One region of the Acidovorax sp. GW823-FHT05D11 genome, then DNA from elsewhere that is predicted to be linked to it. Evidence: predicted binding sites of a transcription regulator. Region 1 holds the regulator's gene; each other region holds the start of a gene.
What was found. Region 1 encodes LexA, which represses DNA repair genes until DNA is damaged. Its sites were predicted from a motif close to ACTGTATNNNNATACAGT; they were not measured.

Region 1 (4,624 bases):
GTCCGCGGGAAGCCGCAACTGCGCGGGAAGCTCCAGCTCCAGCTCGGCATGGGGGTTTTGCCAGCGCACCTTGCGCACCGTGCCTTCCAGATAGATGGGGCGCTCGGCATCAAAACTGCTCCAGCCATGGTGGGCGCGCGCCCAGAGCGGAACCATCGCAGTGGCCAGGAGCAGGCGGCGGCGTTGCAGACTCATCGGTTCTCTCCTTGTCAGGTCACAGATAGGCGATCCAGCGGCCACAGACCACCACGGCCAGCCAGATCAGCGTGGACGCCAGCATCTGCACCCGGGCCAGGGCGTCCAGGCGCGCCAGCGATCCACGCCCATGGAACCACGCGGCGTTGCAGCCCGCAAGCATTAACAGCAGCATCTTCAAGGTGAATGCGCGGCTGGCGAGCAGCTCGGAAGGCTGGGTGGCAAACATCAGCAGGCCCGATGCCGCCGCCAGGCCAAAGCCACACAATGCCAGCGACAGGCTGAGCCGCGCAAGGTCCTTGACGGGCAGCGCCGCCCCCCGGCCAAACACGCGCAACTCCAGCAGCACCAGGTTGCCCAGCAGCAGGGCAATGCCAACGATGTGCACCACTTCCAGCGCCGGGTAGGCCCAGGCGTGTGTCTTGAGGGCTGCAAACAACACCGGACAGCCTTCGCGCTCAGCGCATCAGGTCCAGCATCAGCGAGATCCGGGCCTTCAGGGGCGGCAGCCCGCCGGAATCAGGCAGCACGTCACCAGGCTTGGGCAGCACCCGCCCCTCGGCGCAGCGCGTGGACCGGACCACCCGCACGCCCACCTCCTGCGCGCGCAGCAATGCGGCTTCCAGAAGGTGGTGGATGGTGCCGTTGCCGGTGCATGCCACCACCAGCCCCTGGACGCCGTCACGCACCAGCGCATCCACCATGGCGCCCGTGGCGCCCGCGTGGCTCATGATCACCTCCACGCGGGGCCAGGCCGCTGCATTTGCTATATTTTGCAGAGCACCCCACGCATGCTTGGCGGGCGGTATCGGCCAATCCTGCGCAAGGCGAATGGCGCCCTCCTCCACCCACCCCAAAGGCCCGGCCTCGCCCGAACTGAGCGCATGGACACGGTACGGATGCACCTTCTGGACCTGCTGTGCGCCGTGGACCTCGCCAGCGGCCACTGCGAGCACGCCGCGGGCACCCGCAGCCACCGCGACCGCCACGGCATCCAGGAGATTTTGCGGCCCGTCGGGCGTGAGCGCCGTGGCCGGGCGCATGGCGCAGGTCAGCACCACGGGTTTCAGCCGGGTATCCAGCACCTGGTTCAGGAACCAGGCCGTCTCCTCCAGCGTATCGGTGCCGTGGGTGATGACCACCCCGCGCACGGAAGCATCCTGGAGGTGGTGGGCGCAGCGCAGCGCCAGGGCCTGCCACACCCCGCCATCCATGTCCTTGCTGTCGATCTGAGCCACCTGCTCCGCCACGAGCATGCCACCGGCCGCCTCCTGCAATCCGGGGACCGCTGCCAGCAGCTGCTCCACCCCGACCTGCGCGGCGGTGTACCCGATGTTGTCACCCGCCTGTGCCGACGTGCCGGCAATGGTTCCTCCAGTGCCCAAAACCACAATTTTTTGCCCACTCACTTGCATACTCCGAAAAACTGGTGAAAAATACAGTTACTGGATTAAAAAACAGTTGTCCTTCACTGTAGCCGCCTCCACCGGAAACCACCATGCTCGACAACCCGAAACTCACGGCCCGCCAGCAACAGATCCTGGACCTCATCCAGACCGCCATTGCACGCACAGGGGCGCCTCCCACCCGCGCCGAAATCGCGGCTGAACTGGGCTTCAAGTCGGCCAATGCGGCAGAAGAACATCTGCAGGCCCTCGCACGCAAGGGCGTGATCGAACTGGTGAGCGGCACATCGCGGGGCATCCGGTTGCGCAGCGACACGCTGCGCTCCATCAATGCAGCGCGCGGCAGCCAGTTCCACCTGCCCATTCCCGGGCTCTCCCAGCTGGTCCTGCCCCTGGTGGGGCGGGTGGCGGCGGGTTCGCCCATTCTCGCGCAGGAACACGTCGACCAGACCTACAGCGTGGAAAACAGCCTGTTCCAGCACAAGCCCGACTACCTGCTCAAGGTGCGTGGCATGTCCATGCGCGATGCCGGCATCATGGACGGCGACCTGCTGGCCGTGCAGTCCACCCGCGAGGCGCGCAACGGCCAGATCATCGTGGCCCGCCTGGGAGACGACGTGACGGTCAAGCGCCTGCGGCGCACCGCCACGGCCATCGAGTTGCTGCCTGAAAACCCGGACTACCCGGTCATCGTGGTACAGCCTGGCGAACCTTTCGAAATCGAAGGTCTCGCGGTAGGCCTCATTCGCAACACCATGCTGATGTAGCCGGTCCCGGCTGCTGGTCCATTCACTACCGCATTGCAGGTGGCGGGCGTTTGGTGTGCCGGGCAAACCGGCACGCCAGCCCTGCGGTGCGGGTTCAATTTGCAATCCTGCCTATGTCCAACCCCCGACCTTCGGAGTTTTCACATGGGAATTGCCTTGATCACCTTTTCCACCTTGTCCATGCCGCTGCGCTCGCTGACGCGCTGGTTTCACTCGACCGCCGCGCTCGCGGTGCCGTCTGCGGCAAGTTCGCCCCCACCCCGTTCCCACCATGATGACACGGACCGCAGCGACGGCCGGGGCACGGCCGGCTCCAGGAGCATCCACCGCCCGCAGGGTCTCCCTGGCCCACGTCCGCTGCGCGGCAACTGGCCCTTCACGGTCAACACGCCCCAGACGCCCCCCGCCGAAGGCCCCGGGCGGCAGGCCGGCACCCGCAGAGCACCGCCCGCGATGCCGGTACCGCCCGCAGGAAGCCGCAGCGCCTGCGCCGCGCCGCGGCCCACCGATGGATCGGGCCGCCGGACCGCCAAGGTCTTGCGCAGGATCTCAGCCCCCGGCACGGGCCGGCTGGTGATCGCCGGCAGGATGGCCGACGTGTGCGCGGAACTGGACCGCATGGTGGCCTGCGAGGGAGCCCTGCAGGCCTCTTGAGACCAAGATACTTCCTTCATCACGGGCCAACGGCGCCAACGGCACGGTCCTCGTTGGCGTGTGGCGTTCCTTCTCGAAAGAGATGGATCTGCGGGCGTGAGAAAAACGGCCGGGGAGCGATGGCACGGCCCCGCCACGTCCTGCCATGGGCGGCAGCGTTTTGCGGGATGCGCCAACACTCCGTCACCAAAAGCCCCGTACTTTGATGCCCCAGGACGGCGGCCCGGTGAATGCCGGTGGCGCCACCAAGGCACAATATCGGGATGAACATTGTGATTCTCGACGACTACCAGGACGCAGTCCGCAAGCTGCACTGCGCATCCCGGCTCGACGCGTACACCGCCAAGGTCTACACCAACACCGTCAAAGGACTTGGGCAGCTTTCTGTCCGCCTGAAGGATGCCGACATCATCGTTCTGGTGCGGGAGCGCACACAGATCACGCGCCAACTGGTGGAAAAGCTTCCCCGCCTCAAACTGATCGCGCAAACCGGCAAGATCGGCAGTCACATCGACGTGACGGCGTGCACGGAGCGGGGCATTGCCGTGGCCGAGGGCATAGGGTCCCCGGTGGCCCCGGCCGAACTGACCTGGGCCCTCGTGATGGCAGCCATGCGCAGGCTGCCGCAGTACATCGCCAACCTCAAGCACGGCGCCTGGCAGCAGTCGGGGCTGAAGACCGCATCCATGCCCGCCAACTTCGGCCTTGGCAACGTGCTGCGCGGCAAAACGCTGGGCATCTGGGGATATGGCCGCATCGGACAGCTCGTGGCTGGCTACGGACGCGCTTTCGGCATGAACGTGCGTATCTGGGGCCGCGAGGCGTCCCGCGCCCAGGCCTTGACGGACGGCTACCAGGCCGCGACCACGCGCGAGGAGTTCTTCTCGCAGTGTGACGTGATCTCGCTGCACCTGCGCCTCAACGATGAAACGCGCGGCATCGTCTCGCTGGAAGACCTGTCTTGCATGAAGCCCACCTCCCTTCTCGTCAACACGTCGCGGGCCGAATTGATCGAGCCCGACGCGCTGATCGCAGCGTTGAACCGGGGCCGTCCCGGCATGGCGGCGGTCGATGTGTTCGAGAGCGAACCCATCCTTCAGGGCCACGCCTTGCTGCGGCTGGAGAATTGCATCTGCACGCCCCACATTGGCTATGTCGAGCAGGACAGCTATGAGCTGTACTTTGGCGCGGCATTCGACAACGTGGTGAATTTCATCAAGGGCACACCCACCAATATCGTGAATCCAGGCTCGCTTCAGGTAAGGCGCTAGCCAGCAGGCCAACAACCGGGCCGCTTGCGCCATCGGCGGGGCGGGCGCCCAATAAAAAAGGCTTCCCGAGGGAAGCCTTTTTTGAGCCCTGCAGGGCACAGGGGCCCTGCAGGGCACAGGGGCCCTGCAGCGCGGTACCGCGCTGACTAATTACAGCGGGGTCTTCTTGCCGTCCTTGTAGACGTACAGGGTGATGGCGGGGTTCTTCATTTCGCCGTTGGGTTCGAAGGCGATGGTGGAGGTCACGCCCTTGAAGCTGGCCTTGGCCAGTTCGTTCACGTACACCTTGGGGTCCACGGAGTTGGCACGCTTCATGGCGTCCACCAGCAGG
Region 2 (4,624 bases), 2.3 Mb from region 1:
TGGGCGTGCCGCTGTTCGAGCGCAGCCGCAAGCGCCTGGCGCTGACCCCCGCGGGCGAGCGCTACGAGAAGGCCGTGCGCGCCGTGCTGGCGCAGCTGGAGGCCGCCACACTGGAGCTGATCACCAGCGATGACGGCGGCGGCGCGCTGCACCTGTCGAGCCTGCCCACCTTCGCCGCCAAGTGGCTCATTCCGCGCCTGCCGCAGTTCCAGCAGCAGCACCCGCAGGTCACGCTGCACTTCGTGCCGTACGTGCACAGCTACAACTTCGAACGGCCCGAGCTCGACTGCGCCATCCTGTTCGGCGATGGCCACTGGCCGGGCGCCCACGCCCACTACATCACGGGCAACGACGTGGCCCTGATCGCGCCGCGCGCCAAGGTGGCGGACTGGCCCATCCACACCCCGCGCGACGTGGCGCGCTACGCGCTGCTGCGCCATGTGACCGTGCCCGAGGCCTGGCTGCGCTGGAGCGAGACGCACGGGGTACAGGGCCAGCTCGACCCGCTGGCCGGCCCGCAGTTCGACCAGTTCCAGACCATGATCCGCGCGGTGATGGCCGGCATGGGCCTGGCCCTGGTGCCGCGCTGCCTGGTGCAGGACGAGATCACCGCCGGCCTGGTGCGCGAGCCGCTGGCCGCCGCCGTCCAGCGCGGGGGCTACCAGAGCGAGGTGGGCTACTGGCTCTGCTACCCCGAAGGCCGCACGCAGCTGCATGCGCTGCAGTGCTTCCGGCAGTGGTTGCTGGCCTGCGCGGAGCCCGCAGGCGCGGCGCCCCCGCCCACGGGCGCCGCGGCTGGCACCGGGCCGGCGCCCTGAGGGCCCGCCCCCGGGCCAGGCTCCCGGCCCTGTCGTCAACCCTTGTTGACGATATGAGTTCCGTCAACTACAGTTGACGAATGCCGACCCCACCGCCCCTGCAGCTGCCCCCGCACGACGACCCCGAAGCCGCGCTGGCCGCCGTGGTGGCCTTGCGCCTGATGGCCGACCGGCTGGAGGCGGCGGCCGTGGCCACAGCCCTGAAGCAGGGCTGGTCGTGGGCGCAGATTGCCCAGGCCCTGGGCGTCAGCAAGCAGGCGGCGCACAAGCGGCTCTCTCCCCAGGCCACGCGCCCCGCCCCCCCTGGATGATGGAAGGACTCCTCCCCATGCTGCAACACATCCGCCAGCGCCTAACGACATGCGCACTCTGCGCCGGCTGTGCACGCGCGCCGAGCACCACGCCCGCGCACGGGGCCAGCCGCAACCGGGCGCTGAGCACTTCCTGCTGGCCGCCATCGAGCTGCCCGACGGCTCCGCGCGCCGCGCTTTCGCGCGCGTTGGCGCGGACCCGGACGCCCTGCCCGCCGCGATCGAACAGCAGTACCGCGATGCGCTGGCGCAGATCGGTATTGATGCCGAAATGCCGCCCGCCGCACCCTGTGCGCCGCAGGCCGGGATCTACCGCGCGCAGCCCTCCGGTGAGGGCCTCATCCAGGCACTGGCGGAGGCCCGCAAGGGCCAGCCCGGCCCCTTGCTGGGTGCGCACGTGGTGGCACTGATCGCGGCCACGCCGCAGGGCGTGGCGGCGCGGGCATTGCGCGCGCTGCGGCTGGACCCCCACGCGCTGAGCCACGCCGCGCGGCAGGAGAGCGCCCCGCGCGTCTGAAGCCCCCCCTTGGGCGCCAGGATGACCGTGCGGCGGCCTAGCCGCCCGCATAGGCCTCCAGCCCGATCGCCACCACGGTGGCCACGTCGTTGCCCACCTCCGCCCGGAACTCCGCCTCGGCCTGCGCGACGGCATCGCGAAACGCCTGCAGCCAAGCCAGGCCCGTGGGCGTGAAGCACACGCGGCGCGCACGCGCATCCAGCGGATCGGCCTCGCGCGTGACCAGGCCCCAGGCCTCGCACTGGTCCACCAGGTTGGCCATCGCCTGCTTGGTCATGCCCGCGCGCTGGGCCAGGTCGGTCAGCCGGTCGCCCTGCAGCGCCAGGTGGCGCGTGATGTGCACGTGGGCGGCGCTCACCTGGTCGCGCGCCGCGAGGTTGGACAGCGCCAGCGGCACCTCCACGTTGTGCGCCATGAGCTGCAGCACGCGCGCGTCGAAGCGCCGCATGGCGTGGCCGAACAGGCGGCCCAGGTGGGTCTGGCGCCAGCCGTCTTCGGCGGGTGAAGGAAGAGGCATATCAGGCATTCACACATTGTCAGGCAAACTGACTAAATTGTGCTTGAATGCCCCGCGACGGCTCGCATAAACTACTGTTCAAGCATCCAGCCTGTGATTAACCGCAGAGCGGTGCAGGCACCCAACCCATTGTTTCTCAAGGAGTTTTCTCATGGACGTCGCAGTCAAAGGCACCAACCCCGCATTGCCCGTGAACACCGAAAAGGCCAAGGCCCTGGCCGCCGCGCTCGCCCAGATCGAGAAGCAATTCGGCAAGGGCACGATCATGCGCCTGGGCGAAGGCGAGGTGATCGAGGACATCCAGGTGGTCTCCACCGGCTCGCTGGGCCTGGACATCGCCCTGGGCGTGGGCGGCTTGCCGCGCGGCCGCGTGGTCGAGATCTACGGCCCGGAATCCTCGGGCAAGACCACGCTCACGCTGCAGGTGATTGCCGAGATGCAAAAACAGGGCGGCACCTGCGCGTTCGTGGACGCGGAACATGCCCTGGATGTGCAATACGCCCAGAAGCTCGGCGTGCAGCTGTCCGACCTGCTGATCAGCCAGCCCGACACCGGCGAGCAGGCCCTTGAAATCGTGGACAGTCTGGTGCGCTCGGGCGCCGTGGACCTGATCGTCATCGACTCGGTGGCCGCGCTCACGCCCAAGGCCGAAATCGAAGGCGAGATGGGCGACGCCCTGCCCGGCCTGCAGGCCCGTCTCATGAGCCAGGCGCTGCGCAAGCTCACGGCCACGATCAAGAAGACCAATTGCATGGTCATCTTCATCAACCAGATCCGCATGAAGATCGGCGTGATGTTCGGCAGCCCCGAAACCACCACCGGCGGCAACGCGCTCAAGTTCTACGCCTCGGTGCGCCTGGACATCCGCCGCACCGGCACCATCAAGAAGGGCGACGAGGCCATCGGCAACGAAACCAAGGTCAAGGTGGTCAAGAACAAGGTGTCGCCGCCGTTCAAGACGGCCGAGTTCGACATCCTGTTCGGCGAGGGCATCAGCCGCGAGGGCGAGATCATCGACATGGGCGTGACCGCCAAGATCGTGGAGAAGTCGGGCGCCTGGTACGCCTACAACGGCGAGAAGATCGGCCAGGGCCGCGACAACGCGCGCGAGTTCCTGCGCGAGAACCCCGACCTGGCCCGCGAGATCGAGAACAAGGTGCGCGAGGGCCTGGGCATTGCGCTGCTGCCCGACGCGCTGCAGGCCCCTGCCGCCGCGGCCGAATGACCGCCACAATTCAAGCCAGATTGCCTTCCAGCGCTTGATTGACAAGCGCTGGCAGCTATTGAATTGAAAGCAAAGAAGAGGCCATGGGGTTCACCACGCTCTCGCTCAAGGGGCGGGCGCTGCGGCTGCTGAGCCAGCGCGAGCACTCGCTCGCTGAACTGCAGCGCAAGCTCGCGCCGCATGTGCAGGAGGGCGACGACCTGCAGGCCCTGCTGGAAGACCTGCAGGCGCGCGACTTCATCAGCGAGGCCCGGGTGGTGGAATCCGTGCTGCACCAGCGCGCGGGCCGCCTGGGTTCCCAGCGCATACGGCAGGAGCTGCACGCCAAGGGCATCGGCCCCGAGGCGGTTCAGCACGCCCTCAACCAACTCAAAGGCAGCGAATGGGCACGCGCCCATGCACTGTGGCTGCGCAAGTTTGGCGCCGTGGCGGACGATGCGCAGCAACGTGCGCGGCAAGTCCGCTTTCTGACCGCACGCGGGTTTTCGGGCGAGATCACCCGGCGCGTCGTGCGTGGCGAAGCGCCGGAAATCCAGGGCGAGATCTAGGGCCGGTCACGCGGGCAGGGGCGGCGCCCCAAGGCCCCGGGACCCAGAAGACAGCACAGGCGGCCACGCTCCAGAGCCGCCTGTTGTCCCCACACCTATCTCCGCCGTCAGAGGCCCAGCATCAGCTGCAGGTTCTGCACGGCCGCGCCGCTGGCGCCTTTGCCCAGGTTGTCCAGGCGCGCGATCAGCACGGCGTGCCGGTACTCTTCGTTGGCGAACACGCGCAGCTCCAGCTTGTTGGTGTCGTTCAGCGCGGTCGCATCCAGCTTGCCGTCGGCCGTGGCGGGCAGCACGCTGACCCACTGCTCGGGCGTATTGCTCCTGGCGTAATGCGCCGCCAGCGCGTCGTGCAAATCGGCCGCATTGGGCGCGCCGGGCAGCAGGTCCAGATGCAGCGGCAGCTGCACCAGCATGCCCTGGCGGAAGTTGCCTACCGACGGCACGAAGATGGGCCGGCGGGTGATGCCCGTGTAACGCATGATTTCGGGCAGGTGCTTGTGCTGCAGCGTGAGCGCATAGGCCTCGAACAACGGCGCCGTGCCGGCCTCATAGGCCTCGATCATGGTCCGGCCGCCGCCCGAGTAGCCGCTGACCGAGGGCAGGGCGAGCGGGAAGTCCGGGGGCACCAGGCCCGCATCCACCAGCGGGCGCAGCAGCGCAATCGCACCGGTGGCATAGCAGCCGGGAT
Region 3 (4,624 bases), 380 kb from region 1:
ACCGGCCAGCAGGCGCAGCAGGCCGTGGTGGCACGGGCGGTTGCCCTGCACGGCCAGGCGCCGTGGCGGGTTCAGCAGCCAGGTGGGCTGCAGCAGCCCGCCGGGCGTGGCGTCCAGGGCCGCGCCGGAAGCGCTGGCGGATGCACCCCGGGCCGCGGGGCGGGGGGCGCCGCCACGCGCAGCACCTCGGCCGCCGGGCGCCACTGCTGCATGCGCTCGGGGCGGTGGTCGGCCTGCAGCACCGGCGCCTGCACATGCTCGGCCCCCAGCCGGGCGGACAGGCGCTCGAGCAGCTGGTGCAAGGCCTCGCCTTGCACGCCACCCGGCAGGCCCGGGTCGCTGCCCCCACGGCCATCCGGCGGCAGGAGGCTGGCGCTGCGGTGCGCCAGCGGGGCCGCATCCAGCAGGCGCAGCGTGATCTGGTTCGCTGGCGCGGCCAGCGTGGTCCGCGCCAGGTTTTCCGCCAGGAGCCGCCGCAGATGCGCCATGTCCTGCGTGGCCTGCGCCGTGCGCACCTGCAGCGCCTGCACGGGCGCGATCACCACGCCGTCGATGCGCCGCAGGTCGTGGCGCCACGCCAGCTCCAGCCCCAGCACACCTTGCTGGCGTGCCTGCAGCCAGCCATGCAGGGCCGCGATGCCACGGTGGGCGCTCCAGAGCAGCGCATCGGCCGACGCCGCCAGCGCGGGCAGCTCCAGGGTCAGCGCGAACTGTTCGGGCAGTTCCAGCCACGCATGCGCTTCGGGGGCATCGCCAAAGGCCTGGTCCAGGGCCCGCAGCACCCCCGCGCCAAAACGCCGCGAGACCCCCGGGCGCGGCAGCGCACGCAGCGCCCCCCAGGTGCGGCAGCCCATGCGCTCCAGGCTTGCCACATGCGGGCGCAAGGCGGTCAGCGCATGCAAGGGCAGCCCTGGCGGCCCCTGCGCAGGCGGCGCCCGGCCCGCCAGGGCCAGCCTCAGAAAGCCGTGCGCCACCAGCGCCGTGGGGCCGCAGCCCCACGGCGGCTGCGCACAGGGCCTGCTTCCTTCAGAAAAAACAGGCTCTCCTTGCCCGCCCGAGGTGGAAGCCGCCACGGCCCAGGCCTGCAGCACCTGCGCCAGCAAGACATCGCGCCCGCCCCAAAGCCGTTCGGTGGAGGACACTTCCAGCAGCACGGCCTCATCGTCCACCAGCGCCACGCGCGGTGTAAAACGCAGCGCCCACCAGCCCGCCGACGGCTCCATCGCCACGGCGGCTCCTGCCAGCGCCGTGGAACCGCCCTCCCCCTCATCCGGCCGTGGCCATGGCAGCGCGATCCAGTGCATGCCCCCTCCCCCCTGGCGATGCGGGCGCGGGCGCCCGACGCGGCACGGCGCCCCCGGCGGGGAGTGCAACGGCCAATGCGCCCCGGCCTTCCTCCATCATGCCCACCGCCGCGGCCTGGGCAGCACGCCGCCGTTCGGCCTGCGCCGCCAGCACCTGCGCCAGCAGAAGGTGGCATCCGGGCAATGGCAGCCCCTGCGCCAGGGGCGGCCCCCGGCGCTTGAGAATGTGCACCTGCATCCCGGGGAACACGGGCGTGCCCGCGGGCATGGGCATGCCCTGGACTTGCAGCCGCAGCAAGGCTGGCGACGCCTGGGGGGCCGCGCTGACGGGCCGAAACACCCACAGCAGCTGCTGTTGCTGGGCCGCGGCCAGCTGCAGCCGGCGCAAGGCCGCCGGCTGTGCCTGCGGCAGCCAGGCCATGACGGCCAGCACATCCCGGCACCGCAGCGCCTGCTCGGCGGCCCACAGCGCCGACATGGCCGTATCCGCCCGCACCAGGCCCAGCCGCCCGGGGGGCAGCCCCTGGGCCTGGAGCGCCGGGCCAAAAGGCTCGCACGGGGGCGCCACCACGACCACGGCCCCATGCCGCGCGGCCGTGGCCTGGGCCAGGGCGGGCAGCACCAGCTGCCATTCATGCAGGCCCGCCAAGGGCTGCAACACCTCGCTCAGCGCCCCGACAGGCCACCCTCCACCCGGTAGCTGCGCATCCAGCAGCGCATACCCCGTGGGTTGCGCCTGGTGCTGGCCCGTGCCCACCAGCCCGTCCGCGTGCCAGACGCCAGGCACGGCAGATGGCAGATCGGAGGCGACAACCCGCAGGGAGTGGCGTTGCGCAGGCATGGTGGGAAGAGAGGGTCCGAAAACACTAATACTGTAAATATAACCAGTATTTTGCCAACAGCATGAAAACCTCGGAAAGGCCCGGGAAGGCCCTGCCATTCAGAGCTGGGCGGCACACGCCGCGCTCCCTACAATGGACCGCAAAAGGAAACAGAGGGAGTCGTTCAATGAAGGCAATCCAGTCGGCAGCAGTCGCCCTGCTGCTTCTCCTGTCGGGCAACACGTTCGCCGCCTATGCGGTCTACGTTTTCGAAAGTGGCGGCAATGTGGTCGCCAGCGGCAGCGGCCGCATGAACATGGCAGCCCTCACCCCGGCCGGCAACGGGCCTCTTTTCTCCGTGGTCATCCCCTCGGCTGCGCTGATTTTCACCGGCACGGCCGGGACGGTGGAGGCCTACATGGGCGTCTCCGGGCCTCCCATGCTGGGGGCGGGAGGCCCTGTCCTCGCCGATACATCGTCGGGCGACATGGTGGGACTGGACGGCATGATGGCACCGGGATTTGTCTTCGCCCCCCTGGGCTACGTCTCCGGATCGGCGCTCGCTTCCTCGGCCACGTGGACGGGGACCTCGCTGGCCAGCCTGGGGCTCACGCCAGGCTCCTACACCTGGACCTGGGGCGCGGGCCCCACCGCCGATTCGTTCACGGTCCACGTGGGCATCGCGCCACCCGCCGCCCCGGCTTCCATTCCAACGCTGTCCGAATGGGGCCTGGCGATCCTCTCGGCCCTCATGGCGGGATGGGCGATGCGCCATCGCCTCCTGCGGCGCCGCAACAAGGCGGCCTGAAAACACGTTGACTCACGGGCCCCGGCAAGACGCTTGCGCGCCCCCGAAAAGATCCTGAACAGGTTCTCAGAGCTTTCGGAGGGCCCAATCACACCAATCCGCCACCGCCCCATCCGCGGGCGTGGCGCGCTGCGCCAGTTGCGGCCAACGGCGGTGGCTGGCATTCAGGATGCTCTGGAGCTGCCACAGCGCCTCGCGCCCCACCAGGGCCACTTCGGCCATGCCCATGGTGTCGCCCCGCAGCTGCGCCATGAACTCGCCCTGCTGCTGGGGGTGCGAACCAGCTTCCGTCAGGGCTTTCTGAAGGGCCAGCAGGCGGGCATCGACAAATGCGAGGGCGCTCCCCGGCAGCGTCTTCGCGCTGGTTCCGGGGGGCAATGCGGCCTTGAGCTGGTCCCAGCAGGCAAAGGCTTCGGCGAGAAGGTCCATCTGGCGTGGGGCATCGTTGCCCAGGGGCATGAGCGCGGAGTCGCGGGCGACCTCCTCCTGCAGCAGGGGCAGGAGATGCGCCACCAGCGCCGATGGGAACTTGCGATGGTTCAGCCGCAGCACCAGTGACAGGCGCTGCGCGGGCATGTCGTCGTATTTCTCGTAGAACGCAGCCACCACTTCGGCCAGCAGCAGGATGCGGCCCAGCACCGAGATATCCGCACCCGCCAGCCCGCGCGGATAGCCGCTGCCGTCCATGCGCTCGTGGTGTTCCAGCACCGCCACCTCCACCGGCCGGGGGTAGGCCTGGGTGTCGCGGATCATGAGCATGGCGGTGATGGGGTGCGCCACCAGGTGCTTGCGCTGCACGCCAACGACCTTGTGGTCGGGATCGCTCCAGGCCGGGTCCATGTGCAGCACGCCCAGGTCGTGCAGCAAGGCTGCGGCGGCGAGGTTGGCGCAGTCGCGCTCGCCCAGCTCGCTCTTGATGGCCAGAAACACGGCCACGGTCATCATCTGCAGGCTGTGCTGGAAAAGTTCAGGCCGCTGCTCACGCATCACGGTGAGTTTGCAGGCCATGGAGGGAGGCAAGGGCAGCGAGCGCAGCGGCGCCAGCAGCCGGGCAGCCGAACCCAGCGTTTCGGCCAGCAGCCGGGGCAGCACCTCCCGCTCCACCAAGGCCTGGCCCGCAGCCAGCAAGGCAGGCACATCCACGGGATTGTCGATGGACAGGTGCCGGTCAATCGGCTCGCGCAGCTTGTGCTGCACCAGGCGGTCGTACAGGCGGCCATCGATGCGGGCCCCCTTCTCGACCAGCTTGATGCCGTTGTCGGTATAGATGGCGGCGTCAGCGACCACCATGCGCCGATCGGCCATGTCGGTCAACGCGCGCAGGTAGTGGGGGCTGTCCGCGGTGTCGATGCCCGCAGGTACAAGAGAGTCTGTCATGCAAGAACACAAAGGGTTACCTTGGACTATATGACGTTCCCTCCCTGTGTATCGCCCCGGCCGCCTTGGGCATGCGGTACCTTGATGCAGATCAAGCGCCTGGCGGCAGTACGCGGATGCCGGGCGCAATCCTGGGGGCGCCACGTAGGCGGAACTCGCGCCAGCCGTCCTTGGCATGGGCATTGCCCCGGTTTCCCATCGTTCCTGAAAAACGCCCTACTCGCCAGGATTCGAGGCGCTAAAACCCCATTGCTGCCACAAAAATATGGGTAAACCCTGCCTGCTCACACCCTCATTGTTTCCAATACCGGAAC
Region 4 (4,624 bases), 790 kb from region 1:
GTGGCCGGTCTCGATGAGCTTGGGGAAGTGGCGGAAGAACAGCGTGAGCAGCAGCACCTGGATGTGCGAGCCGTCCACATCGGCGTCCGACAGGATGCAGACCTTGCCATAGCGCAGGCCCGTGAGGTCGGGCGTGTCGTTCGGGCCGTGCGGGTCCACGCCGATGGCCACCGAGATGTCGTGGATCTCGTTGTTGGCGAACAGGCGGTCGCGCTCCACCTCCCAGGTGTTGAGCACCTTGCCGCGCAGCGGCAGGATGGCCTGGCTTTCCTTGTCGCGGCCCATCTTGGCGCTGCCGCCGGCGGAGTCGCCCTCGACCAGGAAGACTTCGTTGTGTGCGATGTCGCGGCTTTCGCAGTCGGTGAGCTTGCCGGGCAGCACGGCCACGCCCGAGCCCTTGCGCTTTTCGACCTTCTGGCCGGCCTTCTGGCGCGTCTGCGCGGCCTTGATGGCGAGTTCTGCCAGCTTCTTGCCGTAGTCCACGTGCTGGTTGAGCCAGAGCTCCAGCGCCGGGCGCACGAAGCCGCTGACCAGGCGCACCGCGTCGCGCGAGTTCAGCCGCTCCTTGATCTGGCCCTGGAACTGAGGATCGAGCACCTTGGCCGAGAGCACGTAGCTGGCACGGGCGAACACGTCTTCGGGCAGCAGCTTGACGCCCTTGGGCAGCAGGCTGTGCAGCTCGATGAAGCTCTTGACGGCGTTGAACAGGCCGTCGCGCAGGCCGCTTTCGTGCGTGCCGCCGGCGCTGGTGGGAATCAGGTTGACGTAGCTCTCGCGCATGGGCTGGCCGTCTTCGGTGAAGGCCACGCACCAGGAGGCGCCCTCGCCCTCGGCAAAACTCTCGTTGTTGCGGTCGGCAAAGCCCTCGCCCTCGAAGAGCGGGATCACCGGGTCGCCACTGAGCGTCTGCATCAGGTAGTCGCGCAGGCCGCCCTTGTACTGCCAGGTCTGGGTGTCGCGCGTCTTCTCGTTGACCAGGGTCACCGACACGCCGGGCATCAGCACCGCCTTGCTGCGCAACAGGTGGGTGAGCTCGCCCATGGGCAGCGCGCTCGACTCGAAATACTTGGCATCAGGCCAGGCGCGCACGGTCGTGCCCTGCTTGCGCTCGCCGGCTTCCAGCGCGCGGGTCACCAGGGGCTCGACCACGTCGCCGGCCGAAAACACCAGCCGGGCGACCTTGCCTTCGCGGTGGCTGCTCACTTCCAGACGGGTGGCCAGCGCGTTGGTCACGCTCACGCCCACGCCGTGCAGGCCGCCCGAGAAGCTGTAGGCACCGCCCTTGCCCTTGTCGAACTTGCCGCCCGCGTGCAGGCGGGTGAAGACCAGCTCGATCACCGGCGCGTTTTCCTCGGGGTGCATGCCGAAGGGGATGCCGCGCCCGTCGTCCTCGATGCTCACCGAGCCGTCGGCGTGCAGCGTGACCTTGATCTTCTTGCCATGGCCGGCCAGCGCCTCGTCGGCGGCGTTGTCCAGCACCTCCTGGATGATGTGCAGGGGGTTGTCGGTGCGGGTGTACATGCCCGGGCGCTGCTTGACGGGCTCCAGGCCCTTGAGCACGCGGATCGACCCTTCGGAATAGTCACTACTGGTGGACACGGAAGACGGTTTGGCAGACATAGCGGCGGATTGTAGTGCGGCAGCAGCGCAATAGCTGGATGAAAAAACAGTCATGACAACACTGGCAGCGTGCTCCGGGCCCCCCAGGCCCGGGGGCGGCGGCCGCAGACAGAGTGGCTGGGGGCGGGTTGCAACACAAAGGACGGTCCCGCGCAGCAGGCCCGGCGGCAACCCCGCTGCCAACTGTATTGGTCCCCGGTGTATCAGCGCGTTTCGCCCAATCTCGCTACATTCCTGCGCATGCATATGAATCCTCCCAAACTGTCCATGTTCCAGGTGCTCGCGTGCGGCGCGGCCATCGTGACCCTGTCCATGGGCATCCGCCATGGGTTCGGGCTCTGGCTCCTGCCCATCACGCAGGAGATGGGCTGGACCCGCCAGTCGTTCGCGCTGGCCATCGCCATCCAGAACCTGTCCTGGGGCCTGATCGGCATCTTTGCGGGCATGGCGGCAGACCGGTTCGGAGCGTTCCGCGTGCTCATCGGCGGCGCGGTGCTCTATGGCCTGGGTTTGGCGGGCATGGCGCTGTCGCCCACGACCACCCTGTTTGCGTTGACGGCCGGCGTACTGATCGGCGCCGCGCAGGCGGGCACCACCTACGCCGTGATCTACGGTGTGCTGGGCCGCCAGATCGCGCCGGAGCGCAGATCCTGGGCCATGGGCGTGGCGGCGGCCGCAGGTTCGTTCGGCCAGTTCCTCATGGTGCCCGTGGAGGGCTGGCTGATCGCCGGACTGGGTTGGCAGCAGGCGCTGCTGGCCTTGTCGATGGCCGTGCTGCTCATCGTGCCGCTGGCCTTTGGCCTGCGGGAGCCGGGCTTCAAGGGCGCCGCGCCGCCCAAGCGCGAGCAGACCATCGTGCAGGCGCTGGGCGAGGCGTTCCGCTACCCGAGCTTCAACCTGCTGATGGCCGGTTATTTCGTGTGCGGCTTCCAGGTGGTGTTCATCGGGGTGCACATGCCCAGCTACCTGAAGGACCACGGCCTGTCGCCCCAGGTGGCCAGCTACGCGCTGGCGCTGATCGGCCTGTTCAACGTGCTGGGCACCTACGTGGCCGGCACCCTCGGCCAGCGCATGCCCAAGCGGTTCATCCTGGCCTTCATCTACTTTGCCCGCGCGGCGGTGATCACCGTGTTCCTGCTCGTGCCGCTGTCGCCGCTGTCGGTGTATGTGTTCTCGGCCGTGATGGGCACGCTGTGGCTGTCCACCATCCCGCCCACCAACGCCACCATCGCGCAGATCTTTGGCGTGCAGCACCTGTCGATGCTGGGCGGCTTCGTGTTCTTCAGCCACCAGATCGGCAGCTTCCTGGGCGTGTGGCTGGGCGGCTATCTGTATGACGCCACGGGCAGCTACGATATCGTCTGGTACATCGCCATCGCGCTGGGGGTGTTTGCCGGGCTGGTGAACCTGCCGGTCCGGGAAAGCCCCATCCCGCGCGGCGCCGCCCAGCCCGCCTGAACACGGCCCTTGCATCCGAACATCCCCATGTCCACCGCCAGCAGCGCCCCCTCGACCTCGCCCGGCCACGGCATGCCACGGCCCTGGCGCTGGCTGGCCTGGACAGTTGCCGTGGTGCTGTGCCTGGCGGTGTTTGGCATGTACACGGTGCCGGACTTCATGGTGATGCTGGCCGACCAGATGTGGGCGTGTTTCTGAGCCCGCGCCATCCACTTTCAAGTCTTTTTGGCCGCCAGCGCTTGATGAATAAGCGCTGATAGCTATATCTTCAATAGCAAATGCACGGTAACGAAGCCGCTTCCGACTGGGTCCGCCGCTGGTCCCACCTGATCGCGCCGGGCAGCACGGTGCTCGACGTGGCCTGCGGCGCCGGGCGCCACCTGCGCTGGCTGCATGGCCTGGGCCACCCCGTGGTGGGGGTGGACCGCTCTGCCGAGGCCCTGGCCGCCTGCGAGGGGCTGGGGGAACTCGTCCTGGCCGACATCGAGAACGGCCCATGGCCGCTGGCGGGCCGCCGGTTTGGCGCCGTGGTCGCCACCAACTACCTGTGGCGGCCCCTGCTGCCCACCCTGGTGGAGAGCGTCGCACCGGGTGGCGTGCTGATCTACGAAACCTTTGCGCACGGCAACGGCACCGTGGGCCGCCCTGCGCGGCCGGAATTCCTGCTGGCGCCCGGGGAATTGCTGAGCGCCTGCGCCGGGCTGCGCACCGTGGCCTACGAGGACGGCTTCCTGCAAAACCCCGACCGTTTCGTGCAACGCATCACGGCCGTGCGGGAACTCCCGCACGCTGGCGGCCCCTCGCGGAATCTTTTGGCCATGCCGCCTAGTTAGAATGCCCTTTTACCGTTTACCACTGCGGACATGACCTCTTCCTCCGTCCCCCTTACCGGCAGCATCGTCGCCCTCGTCACCCCCATGCACGAGGACGGTAGCGTGGACTACCCGGCCCTGCGCAAACTGATCGACTGGCACATCGCCGAAGGCACCGACTGCATCGGTGTGGTGGGCACCACGGGCGAATCGCCCACCGTCAATGTCGAAGAACACTGCGAAATCATCCGCGTGGCCGTCGAGCAATCCGCCAAGCGCGTGCCCATCATGGCGGGCTGCGGCGCCAACTCCACCGCCGAAGCCATCGAACTGGCCAAGTTCGCGCGCGGCGTCGGGGCCGACAGCCAGCTGCAGGTCGTGCCCTACTACAACAAGCCCACGCAAGAGGGCCAGTTCCAGCATTTCAAGGCGATCGCCGAAGCCACGGGCGACCTGCCCATCGTGCTGTACAACGTGCCCGGCCGCTCGGTGGCCGATATGCAGCACGACACCGTGCTGCGCCTGGCCCAGGTGCCCGGCATCATCGGCATCAAGGAAGCCACCGGCAACATCGAGCGTGCGCAGTGGCTCATCCGCGATGTGCCCAAGGGCTTCGCCGTGTATTCGGGCGACGACCCGACCGCCGTGGCGCTCATGCTGTGCGGCGGCCACGGCAACATCAGCGTGACGGCCAACGTGGCGCCGCGCCTCATGCACGAGCTGTGCGTGGCAGC

Region 2: the regulator LexA is predicted to act here: its motif matches at 2,237-2,254, upstream of recA (recombinase RecA).
Region 3: the regulator LexA is predicted to act here: its motif matches at 2,176-2,193, upstream of imuA (translesion DNA synthesis-associated protein ImuA).
Region 4: the regulator LexA is predicted to act here: its motif matches at 1,654-1,671, upstream of AC3RCE_RS17525 (DNA topoisomerase IV subunit B).

The regions. Positions count from the first base shown of each region.
Region 1 covers NZ_CM179502.1:3,019,251-3,023,874, forward strand. The annotation lists gene AC3RCE_RS14010 (DUF6152 family protein) at 1-195, opposite strand, end outside; gene AC3RCE_RS14015 (hypothetical protein) at 215-634, opposite strand; gene AC3RCE_RS14020 (asparaginase) at 654-1,610, opposite strand; gene lexA (transcriptional repressor LexA) at 1,694-2,368, shown strand; gene AC3RCE_RS14030 (hypothetical protein) at 2,513-3,022, shown strand; gene AC3RCE_RS14035 (D-2-hydroxyacid dehydrogenase family protein) at 3,286-4,293, shown strand; gene AC3RCE_RS14040 (branched-chain amino acid ABC transporter substrate-binding protein) at 4,444-4,624, opposite strand, start outside.
Region 2 covers NZ_CM179502.1:5,356,547-5,361,170, forward strand. The annotation lists gene AC3RCE_RS24730 (LysR substrate-binding domain-containing protein) at 1-818, shown strand, start outside; gene AC3RCE_RS24735 (helix-turn-helix domain-containing protein) at 899-1,129, shown strand; gene AC3RCE_RS24740 (Clp protease N-terminal domain-containing protein) at 1,179-1,646, shown strand; gene AC3RCE_RS24745 (MarR family winged helix-turn-helix transcriptional regulator) at 1,684-2,172, opposite strand; gene recA (recombinase RecA) at 2,315-3,388, shown strand; gene recX (recombination regulator RecX) at 3,472-3,936, shown strand; gene argC (N-acetyl-gamma-glutamyl-phosphate reductase) at 4,044-4,624, opposite strand, start outside.
Region 3 covers NZ_CM179502.1:2,643,499-2,648,122, reverse strand. The annotation lists gene AC3RCE_RS12370 (hypothetical protein) at 1-51, opposite strand, end outside; gene AC3RCE_RS12365 (DNA polymerase Y subunit UmuC family protein) at 72-1,304, opposite strand; gene imuA (translesion DNA synthesis-associated protein ImuA) at 1,267-2,145, opposite strand; gene AC3RCE_RS12355 (IPTL-CTERM sorting domain-containing protein) at 2,313-2,933, shown strand; gene AC3RCE_RS12350 (HD-GYP domain-containing protein) at 3,000-4,310, opposite strand.
Region 4 covers NZ_CM179502.1:3,808,336-3,812,959, forward strand. The annotation lists gene AC3RCE_RS17525 (DNA topoisomerase IV subunit B) at 1-1,620, opposite strand, end outside; gene AC3RCE_RS17530 (MFS transporter) at 1,861-3,078, shown strand; gene AC3RCE_RS17535 (hypothetical protein) at 3,106-3,276, shown strand; gene AC3RCE_RS17540 (class I SAM-dependent methyltransferase) at 3,357-3,911, shown strand; gene dapA (4-hydroxy-tetrahydrodipicolinate synthase) at 3,942-4,624, shown strand, end outside.